2 regions of the Sporolactobacillus sp. PKPK-6 genome follow, and region 1 is predicted to be linked to the other one. Evidence: riboswitches for the same ligand, from Rfam matches in the RefSeq annotation. Region 1 holds a riboswitch; the other holds the start of a gene.
The links. Region 1 has a riboswitch for thiamine pyrophosphate ahead of tenA (thiaminase II). Riboswitches for the same ligand answer to the same signal wherever they lie in the genome.
Positions count from the first base shown of each region.

Region 1 (11,774 bases):
CCGCGTATTTTTCACCACAATGTCCGCCAATCAACACGATTTTTTTCTTTTTAAAGTAAATGAAGAATAATGGCTTCAGCAGTACCGCCAAGAGCATAGCCGGCAAGTAGCGTAAGAACCCTTTTCTACGTGATAAAAATGATTTTTTGGCAAGCATCGTTTTGGATTCCGTCCTTTTAGGATTGCAGATAATAGATATTCGTTTTAATTCAGTATGGGCATTACGAGGAACTCAGGTCAATCAGATTGCTCATGATGATTGATTTTTAAGCTTTGAAAAAGTTAATCGGAAAAGGGATTAAACGAGGAATTTTCAGCAATACGGGCAGTTTATAAAGTGACAGTAGTTAGATAAATATAGCATTTATTAAATTTATGTCTGCTTCTTTTTCATTAGAAAGATCGCGATACCTGCAAGTATGGTGGTGATGCCAATGGCTTGCTGCAAGGTGACGCTTTGCCTTAAGAAGAAGTAAGCAAGGATACAGGTTCCAACCGGTTCGCCAACGATACTCATAGATATTGTAGATGTGCTGAGCCATCTCAGCAGCCAATTGAAAATTGTCTGTCCGAGAATAGTTGAAATGAGAGCGAGACATACAAACCATAACCAATTGTTTGCAGAATAGTCAGTAAACGAGAATCCACTGATCACGGAATAAGTGAAGAGAAAGAGTGCACTGCTGCCATAGCCAATAATCGCATAGGGAAGCAGGGACAGTTTTTTTGCGAAGTTCTTGGCCGAGAAAAAAGTATCCGGTAATCAATCCGGCGGCAATAAATGCGAGTAAGTCACCGAAAAGAGCGACACCGCTTATCTGAAAGTCTTGCCAACCAATGATTACACTGCCTGTGATCGCTAGAAGCCCACCAAATAGTGATTGGCGAGTTAGTTTTTTCCCGAAAAGAAAATAGCCTCCGATAAAAGCGAACAAAGGCTGCAGGGTGACAAGCACAGTTGAGCTTGCGACAGAAGTGAATCTGAGCGATTCAAACCACAGGGCATAGTGAGCAGCAAGAAAGAATCCGGAAAGCATGCCGAGAGACCATTGCTTTTTGGACAGTTTTCGTAATGCTGAGCGATTTGATTTATTGAATAGGAGAAAGGGCAAAAGTACGACTGTTGAGATAAGCATGCGATAACCGGCAATAATCGTCGACGGGGCGTCAGATAATTTTACGAAAATAGCTGATGTAGAAAGCGAGAAAGCGGCAAAGAAAAGAATAATATATAGGTACTTGCGGTTCATTGTTTCCAAAAAAAATCACTTCCGTTCTTGATGTTTGGACAAAAGATGCATAAATTGATTCTATCATAAAAATTTAGCAAACCATTGAGTTTTTGTTACAAAAAATATCAAGTAATGGTATACTGGTTGACCTGATGCACATTTTCTAAAAATGAACAGTATGATCAATACAAACCATGCATCTAAGAGAAAAGAGGCATAATTTGCGATTCCGTGACTTCCACAAAAATATTAAAATAAGAATCATTGAAACATTTACCAGCCGGTTTGTAGGCGGGATGATTTTTCCTTTTATGACCATATATTTAGCACAGCATTTTGGTGCAAAAACGACGGGTTTATTGTTGCTCATTAACATTTTTATTGGTATCACAAATTCGTTCATTGGTGGTTATTTATCGGATCAATTCGGTCGAAAAAAAGTAATGTTTTATGCAGAATGCGCTCGTTTTGCAGCATTTGCCGTTATGATGGTCAGTAATTCACCTTTTTTTGAATCGGCAGGACTTACCTTCATGATGATGATTGTTAATAGCATTTCTTGGGGACTTGCCGGACCGGCTAATGATGCGATGCTGATCGACGTCAGCACACCGGAGCAGCGTAAATTGATGTATTCAATTACGTATTGGGCGAACAATTTGTCCATTGCCATTGGCGGAATTCTAGGCGCTTTACTGTTCCAGCACTATTTATTCGAACTCTTTGTTGCTCTGTGTATTGTGGAACTAGGGGTTGTTTTTCTCGTTGCGTTCTTTATTCAAGAGAGCCATGTTCATCATCAATCTAGTCAAATGTCGTTAAATAAGCATCTATTACATATTTTTTCCAGCTATCACAGGGTATTTCAGGACCGGCTTTTCATCGTTTTTGTCATTGCCGGAGTTCTCGTTTTTTCAATGGAGCTGCAGCTGACCAATTATATCGGAATTCGTCTAAGTGAGGAGATGCCGACACAGTCATTTCTTTTCTGGAGGGTCAACGGATTAACGATGCTTGGCTTTTTACGCAGTGAAAATACGATACTTGTTGCACTGCTCATGTTATTTGTGTCGGGTGTGAGTAAACGTCTGAATGATAAAACAGCATTAATTGGCAGCTGTGCACTTTTTTCGATTGGTTATGGCGTGCTTGCCTACACGGATAATATTTGGCTTTTGGTCACATTCATGCTTATCCTAACAGTAGGCGAAGTCTTTCGAGTGCCGGTAGAACAATCCTATGCCGCGGCCATTCCGCCGGAAAATGCACGGAGCATATATATGGCTATTAACGGTTTGAAATATAATCTTGCTATGCTGATCGCGTCTGCAACAATCATGATCGGCACCTATTTATCAACCCTTGCAACAGCACTGATCATCACTGTTATTGGACTTACCGGAACCGTACTTTACATGGCCATTTTGCCGCATGTCGATAAACGGACTATTTCGCGGCGGGTTGAACCAAAAAATGCTGAAATGTAAAATTAAGTGCTAATGAATAAATGAACGATTGGGAGGACTATATAATGTATAATGAAATCACTGCTGAGAAAGTGGAACAATTGCGCTTACAAGGTAAAATCGCCAGCATCATTGATGTACGCGAACCTGATGAATTTAATGAGGGGCACATTCCCGGCGCAGTTAATATATCGGTTAACATTATTCAGTCGCGGATGAATCAAATTGATAAAACGAAAGAACATGTTCTCGTTTGTCATGCAGGTGTGAGAAGTGCGTTTGCTGCTGAGCTGCTATCCGCAAACGGCTATAACGTGAAAAATATGATCGGCGGAATGGTCGCTTGGGATGGCCAAGTTACCTATTAATTGATCCAGAAAAATTCAGCCAACCGATTGACTAGCTAAAAAAATCGTTATCCGGTTAAATCACTAGTTGTAACTTTTCATTTTATAAATGAGTACAAGCCATAATATAAAGACGGCTCAAATTCACTTTGAATTTGTGAGCCGTCTTTGTTCGTTTCGATGTAACTTCCATAGATAGGGGCAGAGCAATGCGGGATTATCCGGAGAAACCTCTCTGCAGATTCGGTTTGCCTCCGTTTTGCTGATTTTTCGATTAAAATAAGCGGTGAGCCATTTTTCCAAATGCGAGTCGAACAAAGCTTCACTCTGCTCCTTGTTAATAAACGGATAATCAAAATCGAGAGAAAGAATCAAAAATAAGAAATTTGCCTTTTTATCACTAATTCCGGATACCTCTTTAATCGCCGCAACAAATGTGCGATAATCTGATGAATGATGCAGCAGCTGGTCTGCTGAATGATAGTGGTCATTAATGACAAACGATAAAGATAAGATATAATCAGAAATTTTCTTCGGAAAGCGATGCAAAGCCGGTTTTTGAGCAATAGCGCTTTGGACGGCTGAGTTATTTTCAATCATCCATTGCGGATTGAAGTGATCAGCACCAATTCGCTTACTTAAATTATTAGGAAGATTCCAAGCGATTTCTGACTTTACCGATTGATCGGCGATGACAGCCATCAGCAATGCGAACCCGTTGTTTTCAATAAGGGTTCTGCTGCTGGGCAGCATGCGGATTCGATCCAGAATAGATTGCGGTTTGTTCTGTTCAAAATCACATCTTAGGTTTCTCAACTTTTCTTCATATAAATCGTCAACAGCCATGAGTGGCAGCCTCCAAGATCATATTAGGCAAGATAAACCAATTATAGCTGCAAGGAAGCAGTAGGTCATCTTTTAGAAATTCATGATTATTTCATTGATACGGCAATTGCTAGAAGCGCCAATGGATCGTTGCCGGTTAGTTCATAAATTGAGCTTCGATCTTGCCATCGGATCATACTCTGGCGATTATCTGTATATGTCTGAACTCTGCCGTATTGATGAGGAACAGGCAGAGAATGAACTTCTAAATAGTCAACGATAGACCGCGCTAATTGTTCTCCTTTTGCGGATTCAGAAGTCGGCGATAAAGATGCAAGTGTCCATCGTCCTTCATTCCAAGAGATTCCTGCAGTGCCTGCCCCCGCATCGGCATACCCTGTAATCTGATGTCCGAGAGGAACAGCTTGACCATCAGAACTTCCATATTTATGATACGTCATCTGTTTGGCAGCTTGAGCCTCATTTGAATAGGTGTGCCTAGTAATCACTGCGATTGTTTTTGCTGTTGACAGTCTCTTATCATTGACCTTTAAAGGGGTGCTGGTTTGTTTAAATGTGACCGTATACCCACTTGCTTGATTTTTCACGACAGCTGAAATATAGCTTCCATTTTCAATTGGCAATTTTTGCGGAAGGAGCGGTTGGGCCTGACCTTTTAATAGAGATTTAACGTCCATTATCGTCTTTTGCAGTGTGCCTGTTTTCTCGGATACTTGCTTTTTTTCTGGTTTATTTTTCGTCGCGGTGCTGCTGTTCGCGTTATCTTGCACACTAGAGCTGCTGCTTGCTTTTGACGAAGAACTGTCTGCCTGACTTGATGAAGATTGATGCACTGATGCACTTCCGTCTCCAGTGTCTTGCGTACAACCGGCTATCAATGAAACTGTGAGCAGGAATGCAGCAATAAACGTCAGCTTTTTCATGTTTATCCCTTCTTTCCTTTAATTAATTCCCTAAATGGATAAGTTAAAAACAATGGATTCAAATCTTGAAAATAATAAAATTGATTATTGTTTGCCAGAGAACGTGTCGAAATGAAAAATAAGGAATTTTAGCTTATCAAGTCTATTCGTGCTATTATGCTATTATAAAATCATTAATGGAAAAATCAGGTGATTTGATGAAAAAAGGAACAACAATTATAACGCTCGACAATGGTTACCATTTATGGACCAATACCCAAGGAAGCGGCGATATTCATTTACTCTGTTTGCATGGAGGACCAGGCGGCAATCATGAGTACTATGAAAATTTTGCAGAGAAGCTTGCAGAGCAAGGGTTGAGCATTCAGGTTCATATGTACGATCAGCTTGGCTCCTTGTATTCGGATCAACCGGATTACTCGAATCCTAAGATTGCTGAGAAGTATTTAACCTATGACTATTTTCTTGATGAAGTCGAAGAGGTACGGCAAAAATTGGGATTGGATCATTTCTATTTGATTGGTCAGAGCTGGGGTGGCGCGCTTGTCCAAATGTACGCGTTGAAATACGGTAAGCACTTAAAAGGAGCCATCATTTCCTCCATGACGGATAATATCGATGAATATGTTGCCAATATCAACAAAATCCGCGAGGACACGCTGCCTGCCGACGCGGTTGCTTTTATGAAACAGTGTGAAGCAACTAATGACTATGATAATGATCGTTACCAAGGTTATGTGGATATTTTAAACGACGGCTACGTTGATCGCAAGCAGCCGAAGGCCATTTCGCATCTGTCCCCAACGATGGCGGTTCCTGTCTATAACGCGTTTCAGGGAGACAATGAATTTGTTGTTACCGGGAAGCTAAAGGAATGGGATGTACGTGATCAATTGAAGAACATTACCGTGCCAACGCTAATTACGTTTGGCGAACATGAAACAATGCCGCTGGCAGCTGCAAGGCGCATGGCGAAAACGATTCCGCATGCACGACTTGCGACTACACCAGAAGGCGGACACCATCATATGATTGATAACGCCCCGGTTTATTTCGATCATCTCGCCACCTTTATTAAAGATGTTGAGAACGATCATTTTCATGATTGAGAGATAAACATTTTGATCCGCCAGTAAAAGGGCGGATCAATTTTTTTGCAACATATGCAATGTTTTTATGTTATTATTTTCCAAAAGGAGGAGAAAACGTGAAAAAGAAAATCAATTGGTTCATTTTTTTTCTCGTCAGCAGTTTATTAATTACCGGCTGTTCCGATCAAGGCAAACCTGTGAAGGTAACAAAACCGATGGATCAAGTTATATCAGATTACATCCTAGCTCATAACAAAACGCTTTTTGAAAAAACCGAGCAGCAATTTGAAGCACATAAACTATACGGAGCGAGAAAAAAAGATAGCGGAATCATCGACGTTTACCTCTACTATCTTTATGAGGGATTCAATCGAGATACAAAGACTGAAAGTGTAAGCGGCGGCTCAGTTCCTGTACGACTCAAATTAAAAAAAGTAGAGGGCGGTTATAAAGCTGTTGGTTATAAAGAGGCTGAAGACGGCAGCAAATATACAGACTCAATTAAGGAAATGTTTCCAAAAGAGTACGCGGATCAAGTGCTGAATGTCAACAACCGACAGGCGGCCGCCCAAGCATTACAAAAAAAAATCAATAAACAAGTTGTCAAATGGTTGAACCAGTGACATGATTAATGCATAATTTTGTGTTTCTTAAGGAGCGACCTGTATGTCTCTTATCACCGGCAGACTGATGATTATCGCACTGCTTTTACTTGTGGTTACAATGATCGAAACGCTTGCTTACTCGATACGAATTTCTGGCGTACGAGTTAAACTGATGGCGACTGCCATTTCACTCTTCAGCACGATCGTTCTGATTTCCCGGTTTTCAACTATGTTTCAACAACCGCTCACGGCAAAGCTAATTGCTGATGCGCCGGCTGCAACAAAGCTGATGTTTATCGAGGAACAATATCGTATTCTCCTCATTGTTGTCTCTATTGGTGTCATATTAGGGATTGTTCTGTTTCCGACATTTATCGGTGTCTTTTCCCGAGCAATTATTCAGTTGGCAAATGAAAGAGGATCGATCGTCTCATTGTTTGCGAAGTGGAGCAATGTCAAAGGCATGAAGAGACTCATTAGTTATGTACGTCTGCCTCATTTTAAAGATTTAAAAGGGATCACTTATCAAACAATCCCGAAACGACTTTTTGTCATTAATGTTGTGATCACAGCTGTCTATTCGGTAGGTATTCTTGCCTCTTTATATGCGTCATTACTCGTTCCTAAAGATTACGGGCAGGCAGCAGTTCTGTCTTCAGGAATAATTAACGGCATTGCAACCATTTTGCTCACCTTGTTTATTGATCCTAAAGCTTCTGTACTGGCTGATCGCGTTGCTAAGAAAGAGAGCAGATACATCTATTTAAAAAGCTATTCATTGACGATGATCAGTTCAAAATTGATTGGAACCTTGGCAGCTCAGGCAATCTTTATTCCGGCCGCATACTATGTCGCCTGGTTTGCGAGGTTAATGTAACTGAATTCGAAACAAACAGGTAAAAATAGATAGAAAAGTGCAGATGATCAAAATCATTAAAAAGTAGTGTCTAAGATTTAATAATAAATGGTTTGAAATCGTGTCGACAGGTATGCGATAATGCTACAAGAGATTTAAAAAGGAGTGGCTCACGGAAAAATGAGTGCATTGATCGACGAAATTAATCAACTGGCGCGTCTCTCAAGAGAGAGGCCGTTAACCATACAAGAAAAAAAACGACAGACGGAGCTTCGGCAACAGTATTTGAAAAATTTTCGTCAACGGTTTAAAAAGCAACTTTCTCAAATTAAGGTGGTTGATCCAAAAGGAAAGGACATCACACCGAAAAAAGCGAGAGCGTTGCGTGAATCATTTGATCAAGAGTAAGCACCCGTGTTTAATTTTCGGACGTTATTCTTTGAATGATGTAAGCGCTTATGCTATGATAAAATCAATTAAATAAGTGATCCACTAGGGGAGCGTTAAGCTGAGATTGACTTCGTCAAGACCCTTTGAACCTGATCCGGGTGATGCCGGCGTAGGGAAGTGGCTGATCGAAATCCAGCTTTTCACTCAGGGTGATCAACCGCTTTCATTACGAAAGCGGTTTTAATTTTGTCTTTATTAAGGAGTGTGATGGTATGGAGGGTATCTCAAATGCTGCAAGAAAGTTTAGCGATGATTTATGGAATAGGAGTTTCAATCATCCGTTTGTGCAGGGGATTAAGAATGGAACGTTAGCTTCTGATCAATTTCGCTTTTACATCAAACAAGATGCGTACTATGTGCGCGAGTTTGCCAAGCTTCACGGTAGGGCAGCAGCACAGACGGATGATGCACAAAGTGTTGCAAAGCTGCTTAAAATCGGACTGGGTTTGGCTGAAGGAGAACTGCAGCTTCATCAAAGTGTATTTCAGAAACTTGGAATCAGTGACCAGGAATGGAGGGCGTTTCAGCCTGCTCCAGATGCTTACGCCTATATCAGCCATCTCTATCATGTGGTAAGCAAAGGAAAGTTAGGGTATACGCTTGCCGCATTGATGCCTTGCCCTTGGCTCTACTATGAAATCGGACTGCAATTAAAAGATGCACGACCACAGGCAAAGATTTTTCAAGAATGGATTGCTGAATATAGCAGTGAGGACATAGAAAAAAATGTAGGCATTGAGCGGGAACTATGGGATGAGGTAAGTAAGAATGCAACGGAGTCCGAACGTCATGATATGATTCATATTTTCATGCAAAGCAGCTACTATGAACTTAAATTCTGGGAAATGGGTGCATCGTTAAATGATTGGTTGAAACAAGAAGGGGAGGAACGTGCCAATGATCTCAATTCAGCGATTCATTGATTTGATGCAGAAAGTAAGAGAACAAAAACCTTTATTACATGTTATTACCAACCGTGTGGCTATTAATGATTCAGCAAACGGTGCCCTTGCCGTTGGTGCATCGCCGATCATGGCCGAAGCCCATGAAGAAGTAGAATCGATTGCATCAATCAGCGGAGCTCTCGAACTGAATATAGGGAACCTCACTCCGTACTCCATTAAGAGTATGCTTCTTTCCGGACATGCCGCAAATCAGGCGGGTGTTCCTGTCGTTCTTGATCCGGTTGGAGCCGGTGCAACTGATTTTAGACTTCAAACGGTACAAAAGCTGCTAACTGAGCTGGACATTGCAATTATCCGCGGTAATGCTGGAGAAATCGCCGCACTTGCCGGTGAAAAGTGGGGAGCAAAAGGGGTCGATGCCGGTGAAGGGGATGGTGATCTATTGGCGATAGCAGAACGCGTTGCAAGCAAATGGTCCACCGTTGTAGCGGTATCTGGAGCTGTAGATACAATCACAGATGGGCAACAGACGTATTGTATACAAAACGGTCATCCGCTGTTTCCCTATATGACCGGTTCAGGCTGTTTAAATGGTGTTATTCAAGCTGCCTATGCTGCCGTTTCGTCAGATTATCTAGAGGCATCGGTTGCCGCCTCAATTAACTACGCAATTGCGGGTCAACTCGCCGGTGAAAAATGTGTCGGCCCCGGCTCGTTCCGTCAGCAATTAATGGATGAACTGTATTTGTTAAACGAAGATAAAATTCTTCACTATGCCGCTTTTGAAGAAGTGATGCATTCATGAGACCGCAGGTAGTAACAATTGCCGGAACAGACAGTGGTGGAGGAGCAGGCATTCAGGCTGACTTAAAAACATTTGAAGAACGGAACGTGTTTGGCATGTCGGTGGTGGTGGCGGTCACGGCGCAAAATACTAAGGGTGTTCAGGGGGTCTACCCCTTGCCTGTTGAAGCAATTGCTCAGCAAATGGAATCATTAGCCGATGATTTTAGCATATCTGCTGTTAAAACAGGCATGCTTGTCGATGCAGAACGGATTGAGATTGTTGCAGAGGGGATTTGCCGTTATGGCTGGCATCCTCTTGTTGTTGATCCAGTCATGGTCGCAAAGGGCGGAGCCTATCTTGTCGCTCCTGAAGCCATTGAAACACTCAGCCAAAAATTGCTGCCGCTTGCAGATTTAATTACACCGAATACTCCGGAAGCTGAAGTCTTGTCCGAGCTGACGATTCATTCGAATTTAGACCGTGAACATGCAGCAAAACAAATCATCAAACGCGGAGCAAAAGCGGTGCTGCTGAAAGGCGGCCATGACGAGGCAAATCCGGATACGGCACGTGATTGTCTTGTAACAAAGGATCAGACGATTTGGCTTGAAGCAAAGCGCATTCATACACCGCATACCCATGGCACCGGTTGCACGCTATCCTCTTTAATTACGGCAGAATTGGCTAAAGGCAATAGTTTAGAGGCAAGCATCCGCACTGCAAAACAGCTTCTGACACGTGCAATTGCTCAAGCACCCGAAATCGGCCATGGTCATGGGCCGGTTGCGCATTGGTCATTACGGGAGGACGGTGGCAAAAATGAGTGATGATTCACATTTAAATCAAGCACTAAAGCTATATTTTGTCATGGGATCGCAGGATGTGGGTCTTTATGATCCATTGACGACGCTGGAAATAGCACTGAAATCCGGAATCAGCTGCTATCAATGGCGAGAAAAAGGACCTCATTCATTGAAAGGAATGAAACGGATAGCGTTTGCTCATGATGCGCGTCAGCTCTGTGATCATTATCATGTTCCTTTTTTTATTGATGACGACGTGGAACTGGCCTTGGAGCTTGAAGCCGATGGCGTGCATGTTGGGCAAAAGGACGAGGGTGCACAATCAGTCCGGGACAGAATTGGAGCAGATATGTGGCTGGGTGTTTCTGCCCATTCTTTTGAGGAGGCTGAGCGTGCACGCGCCGACGGTGCTGATTATATTGGTATCGGTCCTTATAAGCCGACACAATCAAAAGCCGACGCGGAGTCGCCTGTAGGCAGTGAACTGTTCAAAGAGCTCACAAAAGGAGGCTACCCGTTGCCTATGGTTGCAATCGGGGGTGTAACACCAGATGATGTGCCCACCATTCTTTCAGCAGGTGCAGCAGGAGTCGCCGTGATATCAGCCATCTCAAAAAGTGCCGATCCTGCTAAAGCAGTGGACCGCTTTTTATCGGAATTGAATGTGTTTTGATTCTAATTGAAGTGTCAATTTGAGCAGAGCATTCGTTTTAGAAGAATGTTCTGCTTTTATTATTACTGTGTGACGCTAGGAGAAACCAAGGACTCTATCCACGAATTCAAGAATGAGCATGAGTTGATGCATGTAGAGAGCCCGTGTTGAGTGGCAGACTTAAATTAAAAAAACCTCCTAATTAGGAGGTGGAAGATTATTATCTCATTATTGAGCGACTTCTTGTTCTTTTTCGTAAGCAGTGATCTCATTTTCATAGGTCATGGTGATTGCGATCTCGTCCAAGCCCTTCAGCAACAGTTCTTTTTGATAAGGATCAACAGTAAAGGATTCATCGAAGCCCGGTGCTGATAGTTTCTGTTGCTTCAAGTCCACTGTGAGCCTGAATGTTTCTTGAGTCGCATGTTGAATAAGTTTGTTCACAAGATCAGCGCCAAGCCGAATGGCAAGAATACCGTTCTTTTGACAGTTATTATAAAAAATGTCAGCGAAGCTTGGCGCGATGATCACTCGGAATCCATAATCTTGAAGTGCCCATGGCGCATGTTCCCGCGACGAACCGCAACCGAAATTGTCACGAGCAACAAGAATGGATGATTGAGTATACTTTGGCTGATTGAGAACAAAATCTGTTTTTTTGTTTCCATTTTCATCGAAGCGCCAATTATAGAAAAGACAGGAGCCGAAGCCTTTTCGTTCGACACGTTTCAGAAATTGTTTCGGAATAATTTGATCTGTATCTACATTCGTACGATCAAGTGGACAGACGAGTCCTTCAAACGTTTGAAAG
Region 1 covers NZ_JBWXPA010000002.1:113,661-125,434, reverse strand. Annotated here, with positions in the region: gene AC1MBV_RS11470 (CDP-glycerol glycerophosphotransferase family protein) at 1-97, opposite strand, end outside; partial or broken gene AC1MBV_RS11465 (DMT family transporter) at 374-1,250, opposite strand; gene AC1MBV_RS11460 (MDR family MFS transporter) at 1,427-2,719, shown strand; gene AC1MBV_RS11455 (rhodanese-like domain-containing protein) at 2,764-3,066, shown strand; gene AC1MBV_RS11450 (hypothetical protein) at 3,190-3,891, opposite strand; gene AC1MBV_RS11445 (hypothetical protein) at 3,978-4,814, opposite strand; gene AC1MBV_RS11440 (proline-specific peptidase family protein) at 5,012-5,923, shown strand; gene AC1MBV_RS11435 (hypothetical protein) at 6,022-6,528, shown strand; gene AC1MBV_RS11430 (lipid II flippase Amj family protein) at 6,572-7,387, shown strand; gene AC1MBV_RS11425 (DUF896 domain-containing protein) at 7,547-7,774, shown strand; TPP riboswitch at 7,851-7,949, shown strand; gene tenA (thiaminase II) at 8,029-8,739, shown strand; gene thiM (hydroxyethylthiazole kinase) at 8,714-9,526, shown strand; gene thiD (bifunctional hydroxymethylpyrimidine kinase/phosphomethylpyrimidine kinase) at 9,523-10,335, shown strand; gene thiE (thiamine phosphate synthase) at 10,328-10,984, shown strand; gene leuD (3-isopropylmalate dehydratase small subunit) at 11,192-11,774, opposite strand, start outside.

Region 2 (11,774 bases), on a different contig from region 1:
GCTCCCCAGGCTCTCGGAAGCAGCTTTGCAGCAAGTGCACCGGCATAATTAAGGCGACCGGTGATGATCACTCGTTTCCCTTTCATCAGTGCTCGATAGGCGGCTGATGCGACATCAGAGACATTCATCGTGCGACTGAACATTTTGATGTTCTCAGCATGGGCTACCGCTCCGAACTGTGTATGCGTCGGACCCGGGCAAAGCGCAGTAACTGTAACTCCGCTTCCGTTCAGTTCTTCAGAGAGCGCTTCAGAAAATGACAGAACATAGGCCTTACTCGCAAAGTAAACGGCCATAAACGGACCTGGCTGATAAGCAGCAGTACTTGCCACGTTCATGATTTTACCTGATCTACTTCGAAGATCAGGCAGAAAATAGGACGTCAGTTCAGTCAGTGCTGTGCAATTCAATTGAATCATGTTGCTTTGTTGTTCAATCGGCAACGATTGAAAAGCACCGACGAGACCAAAACCAGCATTGTTGATGAGCAGATCAACGACTAAACCGGCCCGTTTTACCTCATCGTACACCTCTTTTGCAGCACCTTGTTTACTTAAATCTTTCGTGATTACTTTAACTGAAAGATCGGGCCAGGCTGCTTTCATTGCATCCAGCTTCTCTTTGCTTCGCGCGATAAGAATTAAATCATAATGGTCAGCTGCTAACCGTTCGGCCAAGGCGTATCCAATTCCACTCGACGCACCGGTCACTAAGGCAGTTTTATTCATTAGCACCTCACTCCAATCTAACCTTTATGATGCGCTTTGATTCCCTATTGATCAAGCACATTCGTATACGGAGTAAGCGGAAAATAAGATGAAAAAACAAATCCCAAAGCAACGGTAAGTAACAGGATGATAACAAAATAAACATCATTTCTGCTCCATCCGATTTCATAAAAATACGTTCGCTTCTCTGTCATTGAAAATCGTTTAGCTTCCATGGCAATAGCAGTCCGCTGAGCACGGCGAATGGATTGAGCAAGCATTGTGATCGTATAACGGGTCATTCGCTCACAAAATGCCTTGACCCCTTTTTGACGCGTCATACCTCGAACACGCATCGCCTGACGAATATGCATGAATTCTTCTGCCATAATCGGAATCATTCGAAATGCAGCTAAGCATCCGTAGGCATAGCGTACAGGGACTTTCAATTGCTGCATTAGTGAGTAGAAAAAAGGAACCAGAAGTGTTGTTGTTGCGAAAATCATTCCAATTAAACTGAACGTGAACGTTCTGAGACCAAGCAGTACCCCTCGAGCCAAGCTTTCCTGTGTGATCAGAATAAGTGATTGATGATAGATAATGTGGCTTCCTTTGCCAAATAAAATCATTGCCGACGCACTGAAAAGCGAAACAATTAATGTAATCAGTACAAACCAAAACGACCATTTTCCTGAAAGCCCACTGACAAAATAATAGAGAATTAAAAAGAACAGGGATGCCCAAATCATCGTATTTAAATTTTGAACAAACAGATACACAATGAACAGCGAAGAAATGAGAATAAACTTCAGACTGGGATTGATTTTAAAAAATAACGTGTTCGTGTTCGTCAAAACCGTATCCAAAACGTTTCTCCTCCTTGCTGCTTTCATTTAGCGTATCTTTAACCAGCCTTCCTTGGTCAATAGTGAGCGTACGTGTCGCAAAACGGCTGACAATCTCCATTTCATGGGTCACCATGATGATCGTTGTCCCCTCCTGCCTCAATTGTTGAAACAGGTCCAGTAGTGCAAATGTATTTCGCGCGTCTTGACCAAACGTCGGTTCGTCCAAAATCAGAACGTCCGGATGATTAATCATCGCGGAGGCGACACTGAGCCTTCGTTTTTGACCGATAGAAAGTTGAAACGGATGCTGCAACCGCTGTTCTTTAAGTGCATAGCGTTCCAGAGACTGATCCACTCTTCGCGCGATTTCATCCTCATTCATTTTTTTAATACGGAGACTAAAAGCGAGCTCATCCTCGACACTATCCGTAACAAACTGATACTCAGGATTTTGAAAAACAAACTGTACATGATCTTCGGGATGCGGAAATGTCCAACTCAGTTTTCCTTTAGTATGCAGAAGTCCCATTATTCCTTCAATCATGGTACTCTTGCCTGCGCCGTTTTCACCAATGATTGCGATCCATTCGCCTCGATGGATCATGAGCTCTTCAATAAAGAGTTTCACACGCTTCTGATGCAGAACCTCAAAATGATTCAACTCAAGAATAAGCTCTCCAAATGTGTCGTCACTCTTGTCGAGTTGTTTCTCTTCATATCCCTTCCAAACGCCTGGATGCCAAATACCGAAATCATCGAGCTTTTCACGATAGCGTGCCAAAGTTGTTACTTTCGGACCATCCGCAAAAATTTCACCTTTGTGATTGAACAAGACAACACGATCAATAAAATCAAGTACATGATCGATTTTATGCTCGACTATAATTAATGTGCGGTCGTTTCCAATACGCCGAACCGTTTGCCAAAGCTGCACCGTACCCCTCGGATCGAGCAGAGCAGTAGGCTCATCTAGAAAGAGTACATCAGGTTCAAGTGCCAGCACACTGGCAATTGCTAGACGCTGTTTCATACCGCCCGAAAGCGTTCGAATCAATTGATGGCTGTTCTCTAATTTAAGATCGACCATATCCAAATAGTGATGGATTAATTGAGACATCCGGTTACGTGAAATGCTTCGATTTTCAAGTACAAATGCAATTTCTTCATCGACATAAGGCATGCAAAATTGCGTATCCGGATCTTGAAAGATAAATCCCCAATTATCCGGTACTGCATGCCGGTCAGCACGCATGGGCAATTCAACACTGTCAGGAACAAGACCAGAAAGCACCTGCAAGAGTGTTGATTTTCCGCAACCGGAAGGACCAAGCAATAGAATCTTTTCACCTTTTTGATAATCCAAGGAAAGGTCTTTAAAAAGCATCGATTTCTTTTTCGGAAATGCGAGACGAAGATTTGTGACGCCCCAGCTTTCCCGATCATTTAAGGACATTGTAATCTTCCTTGGTCACCGGCCGAAGCGATTGAGTAACACCAGTTTTTTCCAGACCTTTCACCAATGCGTATGGAAATAATCCGGAAAAAAGTACGGATCCAATGACACGAAATACCAAGTACAGAATTAAGTTCCATCCTGCAAGAAGTGGAAGATAGGCATAACCTGCATCCAAGATGATTGACGCGATCAGCGCTGCAAATGCGGATAAAGAAGCGATGCCAAGCGAGAATTTCTTATAACGCCAAGCAGCAAAAACCGCTTCTGAAAATGCACCTTGGAGTAAACCATAATAAAGATTGATGACACCTCCGCTCCCGGCAAAAAGCATTTCAGCAAGTGCTGCTGCTGTTTCAGCAAGAAATGCAACACCAGGCTTGCGAATGAGCAGCGCTGCAAATGGCGCGGCGATAAACCAAATACCGTAAAGCAGTGCGTCTAAGTGCAAACCGAATGGTTTTACCAAGTCATAAACCGGTCCCAGCAGTCGAAAAACCAAACCGAAAACTAATGCGATAACAATGGTTACAAGAATGTCAGATAAATTAAGCCTTAAATTAGTGTTTTTTCCCTTACTCATGGTACGTTTCCCCCTCATTAATCATTTTTTTGGTTCATCCATTCCCTAAAGAAAAGGTCGATGAAAACGCAAAAAACCGCTTTCATCGATAGTGAAAGCGGATCTAAATTCATCATGAACCACTTTCCTACGCTGGTATTACCCAGATCAGGTCCAAGGGTCAGGACGAATCCCTCTCAGCAAAAGCACCCCTAGTGGACGAACTATTCAATTATTTAATTTGCAAATTAACAATACTACATCCTTAAGTATTCATCAAGAAATAAGGCTGCTGATTTCATTTGGATAGTCAAAAGCATTATCCCGAAATGAATAGAATTCGATTTACCTTGTCAAGCTAAGAAAAAAGTAAAAGTATTGGAGTTCTGCACATGCTTCGGATGACACATCAACATTTAACAACTCTGATTATTGTTCTGCTGCTCTTTTTTCTTCACCCAGTGGCAACCCATGCCGCCAATATCAACCAGCTCATAAAAGCTGAACCTTTTACGAGTAGCACATTAATGAAGCAGGAATCAGATCTGATTATTTTCACGCATCTGGATCAAAACGTGAGAAAATGGGACACCGGTCGTCGATTGTCTTCTGGTGCACGCTTTATCAATGCAGAACAAACACTCCAAATCCATGATGTATTAAAAGGTCAGGCACCTTCACCAGCTTTGCTGCTGACCACTGGCATTGATCCCCTGCCTGGCCCGCACGATCCGATCAATGAGCAATATACAGGAGCGCTTGCAGACGGAGATTACGTTTTATTTCTCAAACGTTTTCACAATTCACAGCGTTTCATTTTGAGCGGTGGTTTCTGTGCTGTTTATCCGATTGTCTCCGGGAAAATCATCGCACTGGATGAAGGATTTAAACAATTCTCCGGAATGACAGTTTCTGAATTAGAGCAATGGCTTTCATCCCATTAATTCAACTATTTTTTGCCGATCTCCGATTCAAGGAATAATTTGACCGGACAAGCCATATAGTCTATCAAAAGCAATTGATTAGGGGGAACCGGCAGTGGAAAAAACAAGCACAGCATCATTCCTAAAAAAGCAAACACAATTCTCAGATCGGATGCAACAACTTTCTAAGAAAGTCGATCAGTTTTCTGCTGAAGAATGTCTTGATTGGATTACAAAGGTCATGTACCGTGCCATTTTATTTTTAGGCATCCCCTATTTTCTCTACGTTCTTGTTTCATTTATTCGGATGGCAAGTTAATGCTCCGATCGTTCCTGATCCAACTGATCCAATATATTGGTGAGCACATAGTCAATTGATTTAATCGTTTCATAAAATCTTCTTCTTCTCGTGTCCTTTTGAAAAGCAGTGACACAAATAATAGAGAGATTATCATAGGTATCCTTAATCTGGATTGGAAACACATACCTTGGCTTGGCAGTTCTCACCCATGTATCGGCTAGCGGCCGCCAAGCATCAAGCACGTGCTGCATTATATCTGCAAATGGTTTTACTTCACCATAAAAATCCGGCTGATAACGCTCAGTTTGTGTTCGTTCTGAAAATTGTCGATAGGCATTTTGATTTAATACCTGTAATTGACTTGTTGTATCTATTAATTTTTTTTCTGCTCGTTCGTGCAAAGTTCACTCACTCCATTAATTCATTTCTACCACCAGTGTACCATGATTGAACGGAGATGCTCTCGCCACTGCTCATGATGCATGTTGTGGCAGAAAGGTATTAACCCAGCAATCGTTTTGTTTGCGGTTGCCACGGCTTGCTGCTTTCTTTAGCTGACGGCTTCTTCTCCGTCGATGTCCCAAATAGAACATTTTCCAGTTGGAGCGAGTAATAGATACCTGTGCCTCTGGCAGCCTTAGTTAATAATTGATCGACTTTGCGTATTTTCTTCTCAGATTTTGCGAGTTTTTCTCTGCAAAAATCGAGATGTCCACCAATGATCGCTTCATTTTTGCGGATGATCTTGTTTTCAATCTGATCGAGCTGCATCGTTAAATAATCAACTGTAAAGTCCATTTTCTTAATTGAAATTCCCTTCTGTTCGTCCATAAGGATTCCTTCTCTCAATGAGTGTCATGAGAAGGATTTCCCTGTGTCATTCAGATTCCCTGCATGATCGACAAAACTAGAACCAATCCTGCAAAACTAGTGAAATAGTGCGTTTTGTTGTGCAGACTCGCGTAAAAAACGAGAAAACTAACCTCTTTCATGCGGACTTTGGTATACTGTTCTAAGAACTTAACTGTCATAAACCAGCTAATCTACGAAAATACCAGAAGGGAGCGTTTCCAGCTCATGACCGTCTTTTATCCGAATGGACAACCTTATAGAGGCCAAGAACGATCATTTGATAAAAAGACGGATTCCGAAGTCGCTTATGGACATCGCGGCATGACTTTGGAAGAAGATCTGAATGTTACGAACCGCTATTATATCGAGACCGACCAGGCAGTGATTTACAAAAAACCAACGCCGATTCAAATTGTTCATGTGGACTATCCAAAACGAAGCGCTGCGAAGATTACCGAAGCCTATTTTCGCCGAGCATCGACCACTGACTACAATGGTATATATAGAGGAAAATACATAGATTTTGAAGCTAAGGAAACCACACACGCCCACTACATTCCTTTAAAGAATTTTCATGCCCATCAAGTTGAGCATATGAAACGAATTAAGCGCCATGGAGGAATCGGTTTTATTATCGTTAAATTTACGCAGAGTTCAGAGACATTCCTGCTCGATGCCGATTTTCTGGCAGCCTATTGGGATGCCTCCTTAATCGGCGGCAGAAAGTCAATTCCAAAACTGTTATTTCAGGATCATGGTCACCTGATTCCCCAAAACTATCTTCCTCGAATTGATTACCTTCGGGTCGTGAAAAAGGTATATTTTTGAGCTGGTCATAATCTATGGGAACAATCGAATACTATGAAACGTAAACCATGGGACAGGTTTTTTTGGAAAGGTAGGATCAATCATGGTTGAATACCATACACGAATGGAAAAACGGCGTGCAGCCGAACAAGAGAAACAAAAAAGCAATAACAAAGCTCCGAAGAATAAAAAGAAAAGCGGCGGTAAAAAGCACTGGGTAAAACGGATTTTTATCATCCTTCTTCTCACATTTTTATTTTTAATTCTTGCTGGAATAATCTTTGTTCTCGCAGTTATTAAAGATGCGCCAAAGTTAAATGAAAATGCACTGCATAATTCAATATCGTCTGTTATGTATGATCAAAATGGGAAAAAGGCGACTACTGTCGACTCGGGGCAGCATAAAACATATGCGAGTATTGATTCAATTCCTTTGACGGTGCAAGACGCTTATATTTCTACAGAAGACGTACGTTTTTACAAGCATATTGGAATTGATCCGATCCGAATCTTTGGTGCCGGCATCGCTCAGTTTACGAAAGGATATAAATCAGAAGGCGCCAGCACGATCACACAGCAGGTGGTTCGCAATGCGATGCTGACTCAAAACAAGACCTTTACGCGTAAGATTCAGGAAATGTATCTTGCCATTCAACTGGAGAAAAAATATACAAAAAAACAAATACTGGAAATGTATTTAAATCAGATTTATTTAGGAAGCGGCCCTACTTATGGCGTTGCCGCAGCCTCCGAACGCTATTTTGGCAAGAACATTAAAAATGTGACACTGGAACAGGCTGCAATGCTGGCTGCAATGACCCGAAATCCCGGTTATTACGATCCGATTAAACATCCGGAACAAGCTAAAGAACGACGCGATTTAGTTTTAGATTTGATGGTTCAAAATAAAGCAATTACAGCAGATGAAGCAGCGAAAGCTAAGGCTGTGAGCATGAAGCAAATGACCAAAGGCCACCGCACTGTTCCAGTGAGCAACAGAAAATACGGTGCATTTCTTGATTATGTGCGTCATGAACTCGTTGATGTTAAGAAAGTGATCACTGAGCAAGAATTCAACTCCGGCGGCCTGAAAATCTACACAACGCTGGATCCTGAAATTCAAACTCAGACACAAGATGTACTGAATAACAAACAAAACTATCCAAATGTACAGAACAATTTCAATGCCAGTGTTTCAGTAATTGATACGCAAACTGGCGCAATTCGCGCACTTGGCGGCGGAAGAAATTATAAATATTTATATACAAACTGGTCCTATAAAGGAAAAAGAAATATTGGATCAACAGCGAAACCGATCATGGATTACGGCCCTGCTATTGAGTATTTAAAGTGGCCGACTGACTATGAGGTCAATGACTCAAAGGATATTAAATATAGTTGGGGCAAGGAAATTAACGATTGGGACGGAAAAACACTTGGGAAAATGACCATTCGCAAAGCGCTGTATCTGTCTCGAAATATTCCGGCTCTGCAAACCTTTCAGGAAGTGGATCAAGCTCTTGGAGGTACAAAAAGTATCCGTACATTTGCTGAAAAGCTTGGATTTACCAACAGTGTACTTAAAGATTTGGGTGAAAGCTACTCAATTGGCGGCGGATCTTTCACTTCTAATCCGTTACAAATGTCTGCTGCTTATGCAGCATATGGAAATAACGGTATTTACAATCAGCCTTATGCGGTTCGAAAAATTGTCAAACCTGACGGTGAAGTCATTCAACTTGATCATAAGCGCCATGTTGCGATGCATGATTACACAGCATATATGATTTCCGACATGCTCAAAGATACGATGACAAAAGGCACCGGTATCAGTGCCAATATTCCCGGAGCAAACCTTGCTGGTAAAACAGGGACAACAAATATTCCGAGCGACTATGCTGATCAGTTTAAAATCAATGGTAATGGACGATCAAGAGGTGCTTTGGATTCCTGGTTTGTCGGCTATAATACACGATTGACTACGGCCGTATGGACAGGTTATAACGCGGACAAAACCAAAATAGGCGACAAAAACTACGGATCATATTTAGGACCGAATGAACAGGGCTATGCCAAGAGTATCTTTAAGGCGATTATGACTCAATACATGGTTGGTGCTCCGGACTTCACTAGACCGAATTCGGTTACCAATCTTAGTAATGGAGAACTGGCTGTTAAGAATTCGACAATTACGAATCACTATAATAAAGCGGAAAGTAAACCAGAAGATGCCAGCAGCCCTGATTCATCAAGCAGTAGTGAAAGCAGTTCATCCGTACTTCCTGAGAGCAGCAGTTCAAGTGTACCGCCTGAAAGCAGCAGTGAAAGCAGTTCATCATCGATGCCTGAATCATCAGCACCTCCGGAATCGTCTTCTGAACAGCCTGCTTCATCAGCTCCGGAAAGTTCTGCAGTAAGCACAGCACCAAGCACAACACCGTAAAAAAAGGATCCATCGAAAAAATCGATGGGTCCTTTTTTTAACTTTTTTTAATTGACTTATCAAAATTTTAATCTTAATCACGATTGATTTGATTCATGCCGTCTTAAATAAGAAGAACGCTTCTTTGTAAATTCCTGTTCCAATTCATCGAGTTGGACAAACGAAAGATATCGATCCGGTTGACTAAGCAGATAGCTAAGTCTCTCCTCAATGTTTAATGGCGCGAAAGGCAGCAACTGAATGCCCAGAAACAACTGCTGACTGTTCAATGTATTAACTGAATGTCCAGTTGACCAGAACAATTGGTCAATAAAGGCAGAGATAGATAGCAGCATGGGATCTTTTGCCTTTTTCTGCTCTCGAATATGAAACAGCTCTCGAATAGATTCTCTTTGCTTCATCCAATACTCATGAAAGTAATTTTCTTCTTTATTCCATGGCCAAACTGGAAGAATTTGCGGATTTGCATAATAACAAAGATCATACAGGAACGGTATTTGAAACGTAACCTCTTCTTCTATAAAAGCGGACTCAATCAGCTGCTGATTCTTATAAAAAGGTGATACACGAAAAGGCTCCGGGATTTCAAGTTTCTGTAGTGATTTTTCCAAAGTCTCCCTCTCCTCTTTTCATCCTTTTCCTTCCTTCACGGCATACATCTAATAATGGACATTCAGGACAATTAGGATGCTGTGCTTTGCAGTGGTATCTGCCAAAAAAAATAAGCCGATGATGCGTTTCCGACCATTTTTCTCGAGGCAAGCGGCGCGTTAACGTTTTTTCTACTTCAAGAACACTGTCCTTCCAGCGACAAATACCAAGCCGTTTCGACACTCTCTCAACATGCGTATCGACGGCGAGTGCCGGCTCGCCAAAAGCGACCGACACAATCACATTTGCAGTCTTTCTTCCGATACCGGGCAGTTTTATGAGTTCATCACGAGTCCTCGGCAAAACACCACCGTAATCTTCAATGAGCATTTGGCACATTTGTCGGAGATGCTTTGCTTTATTTCGGTAGAGACCAATTGAACGAATATCGTGTTGAAGTTCTTCAACTGAAACAGCGAGATAATCTTCAGGCTCATGGTATTTTTGAAACAGTGATGGGGTTACACGATTGACCAGTGCATCAGTGCACTGTGCGGACAGCATGACCGCAATGGCAAGTTCAAAAGAATTGCTGTGATTCAATTCACAATGCGCGTTGGGGAACATGTCCGCAATCGTCTTCATGATGAAGTCAAATTGAGTCTGATTCAGCACAGGTCCCTCCTTACTCGCGTTTTTCCAGCCAATTATAGGTTGGCATTTTCGGCACATCATTAATATTGCGTGCAGTATTCGTCGAATGCTGCTGATGACTACGTATCTTGTCGCCGTGTGCTTTTGCTTGATCAAGTGTTTTAATTCCGTTCTTTTTCCAATCAAATAAAATTCGATCGATATATCGGAAATTCAGCTTTCCCGAAACAACGGCTTCCCGCAGCGCTCCTTTAATCAACGCAGGTGAATGGCGATCTTGATCCATCCACATCGCAAGTGTCTCACACTCGATCGGCGACAATGGTCGTCCGAATTCTGATTCAAACAAAGTATACAATGTATCTTCGCTGTTCTTTGTCGGAGAATCAATTGTCTTTCCATAGGCAGACCGCAGCAGCTTCTCCCATAGTGGGTGAAGCGAATAGGCCTCTGCATACAGCTGCTGATCATTTTTTTGTACAATAGATAAGAAGCCCCCTTGGATGAGACTTCTGAGCAAATCAGCACAGGCTGTTTCATTTAACGTCATACGCCTCGACAAATCATCAAAGGTAGGGAAATCATCACCTTTAGAAATAAAAGAATGCACTTGAATCAGCATCATACATTCTTGTTCGTTTAAACCTATGTCATGATAATGTTCAATCAGCAAGGATGGTACATTAACACTCCCGGTTTCGACTAGTTTCAGCATGAATTCCATATCCATTAGCGACACCTCATGGTTCATTATAGCATGGATCAGTATTGATTGATGAATCACGTCATTGATCAATGAAATGTTTGCATTCAATGCCAAAGACAGTAAAAAAGGCCAGGAAGTGGATCTCCAAGCCTCTTAACAAATAAATAATTTATTCACCATTGAATCAAGGATAAATCCGGTTTAGTAACCTTGGGAACGGAATCGTTTCACGAATATGATCCAGTCCGCAAATCCATGCGATTGCTCGTTCAAGACCTAAACCAAAGCCAGAATGCGGCACAGAACCATATTGACGCAGTTCCAGATACCATTTGTATGATGGATCTGTCAGATGGAAATCTTCATAGCGCTTTTTCATTAACTCCAGATCATCGATACGCTGGCTTCCCCCGATAATCTCTCCATATCCTTCCGGTGCAAGCAGATCCGCACAGAGAACCACGTCATCGCGGTTCGGATCTGGCTTCATATAAAAGGCTTTAACTTTGGTTGGATATTCAGTAACGAATACGGGCACATCAAAGTGTTCGGCAATGGCTGTTTCATGAGGCGATCCGAAATCGTCGCCCCATTCAATATCTTCGAAACCCTCTTTTTTTAGAAAATCAATGGCCTCATCATAGGAAATCCTTGGAAATGGAGCTTTAATTTTTTCAAGCTTAGTCGTATCACGGCCAATTGCCTTTAATTCCGACTGGCAATTTTTTAATACTTCTTGAACAAGATAAGCGACATAGTTTTCTTGAACTTTCAAGTTTTCTTCGTGGTCACAGAACGCCATTTCCGGTTCAATCATCCAAAATTCAATGAGATGCCGTCTTGTCTTCGATTTCTCTGCTCGAAATGCAGGACCGAATGAAAATACTTTACCGAAAGCCATTGCAGCTGCTTCCATATATAACTGAC
Region 2 covers NZ_JBWXPA010000001.1:181,537-193,310, reverse strand. Annotated here, with positions in the region: gene AC1MBV_RS01015 (SDR family NAD(P)-dependent oxidoreductase) at 1-728, opposite strand, end outside; gene AC1MBV_RS01010 (energy-coupling factor transporter transmembrane component T family protein) at 773-1,573, opposite strand; gene AC1MBV_RS01005 (ABC transporter ATP-binding protein) at 1,533-3,008, opposite strand; gene AC1MBV_RS01000 (ECF transporter S component) at 2,995-3,591, opposite strand; TPP riboswitch at 3,699-3,794, opposite strand; gene AC1MBV_RS00995 (hypothetical protein) at 3,972-4,514, shown strand; gene AC1MBV_RS00990 (hypothetical protein) at 4,609-4,812, shown strand; gene AC1MBV_RS00985 (YppE family protein) at 4,809-5,195, opposite strand; gene AC1MBV_RS00980 (hypothetical protein) at 5,296-5,625, opposite strand; gene recU (Holliday junction resolvase RecU) at 5,872-6,474, shown strand; gene AC1MBV_RS00970 (transglycosylase domain-containing protein) at 6,557-8,896, shown strand; gene AC1MBV_RS00965 (YpoC family protein) at 8,974-9,507, opposite strand; gene nth (endonuclease III) at 9,482-10,162, opposite strand; gene AC1MBV_RS00955 (DnaD domain-containing protein) at 10,173-10,871, opposite strand; gene asnS (asparagine--tRNA ligase) at 11,032-11,774, opposite strand, start outside.
Region 2: it holds a riboswitch for thiamine pyrophosphate, as region 1 does, so the genes downstream of both, AC1MBV_RS01000 (ECF transporter S component) here and tenA (thiaminase II) in region 1, are expected to answer to the same signal.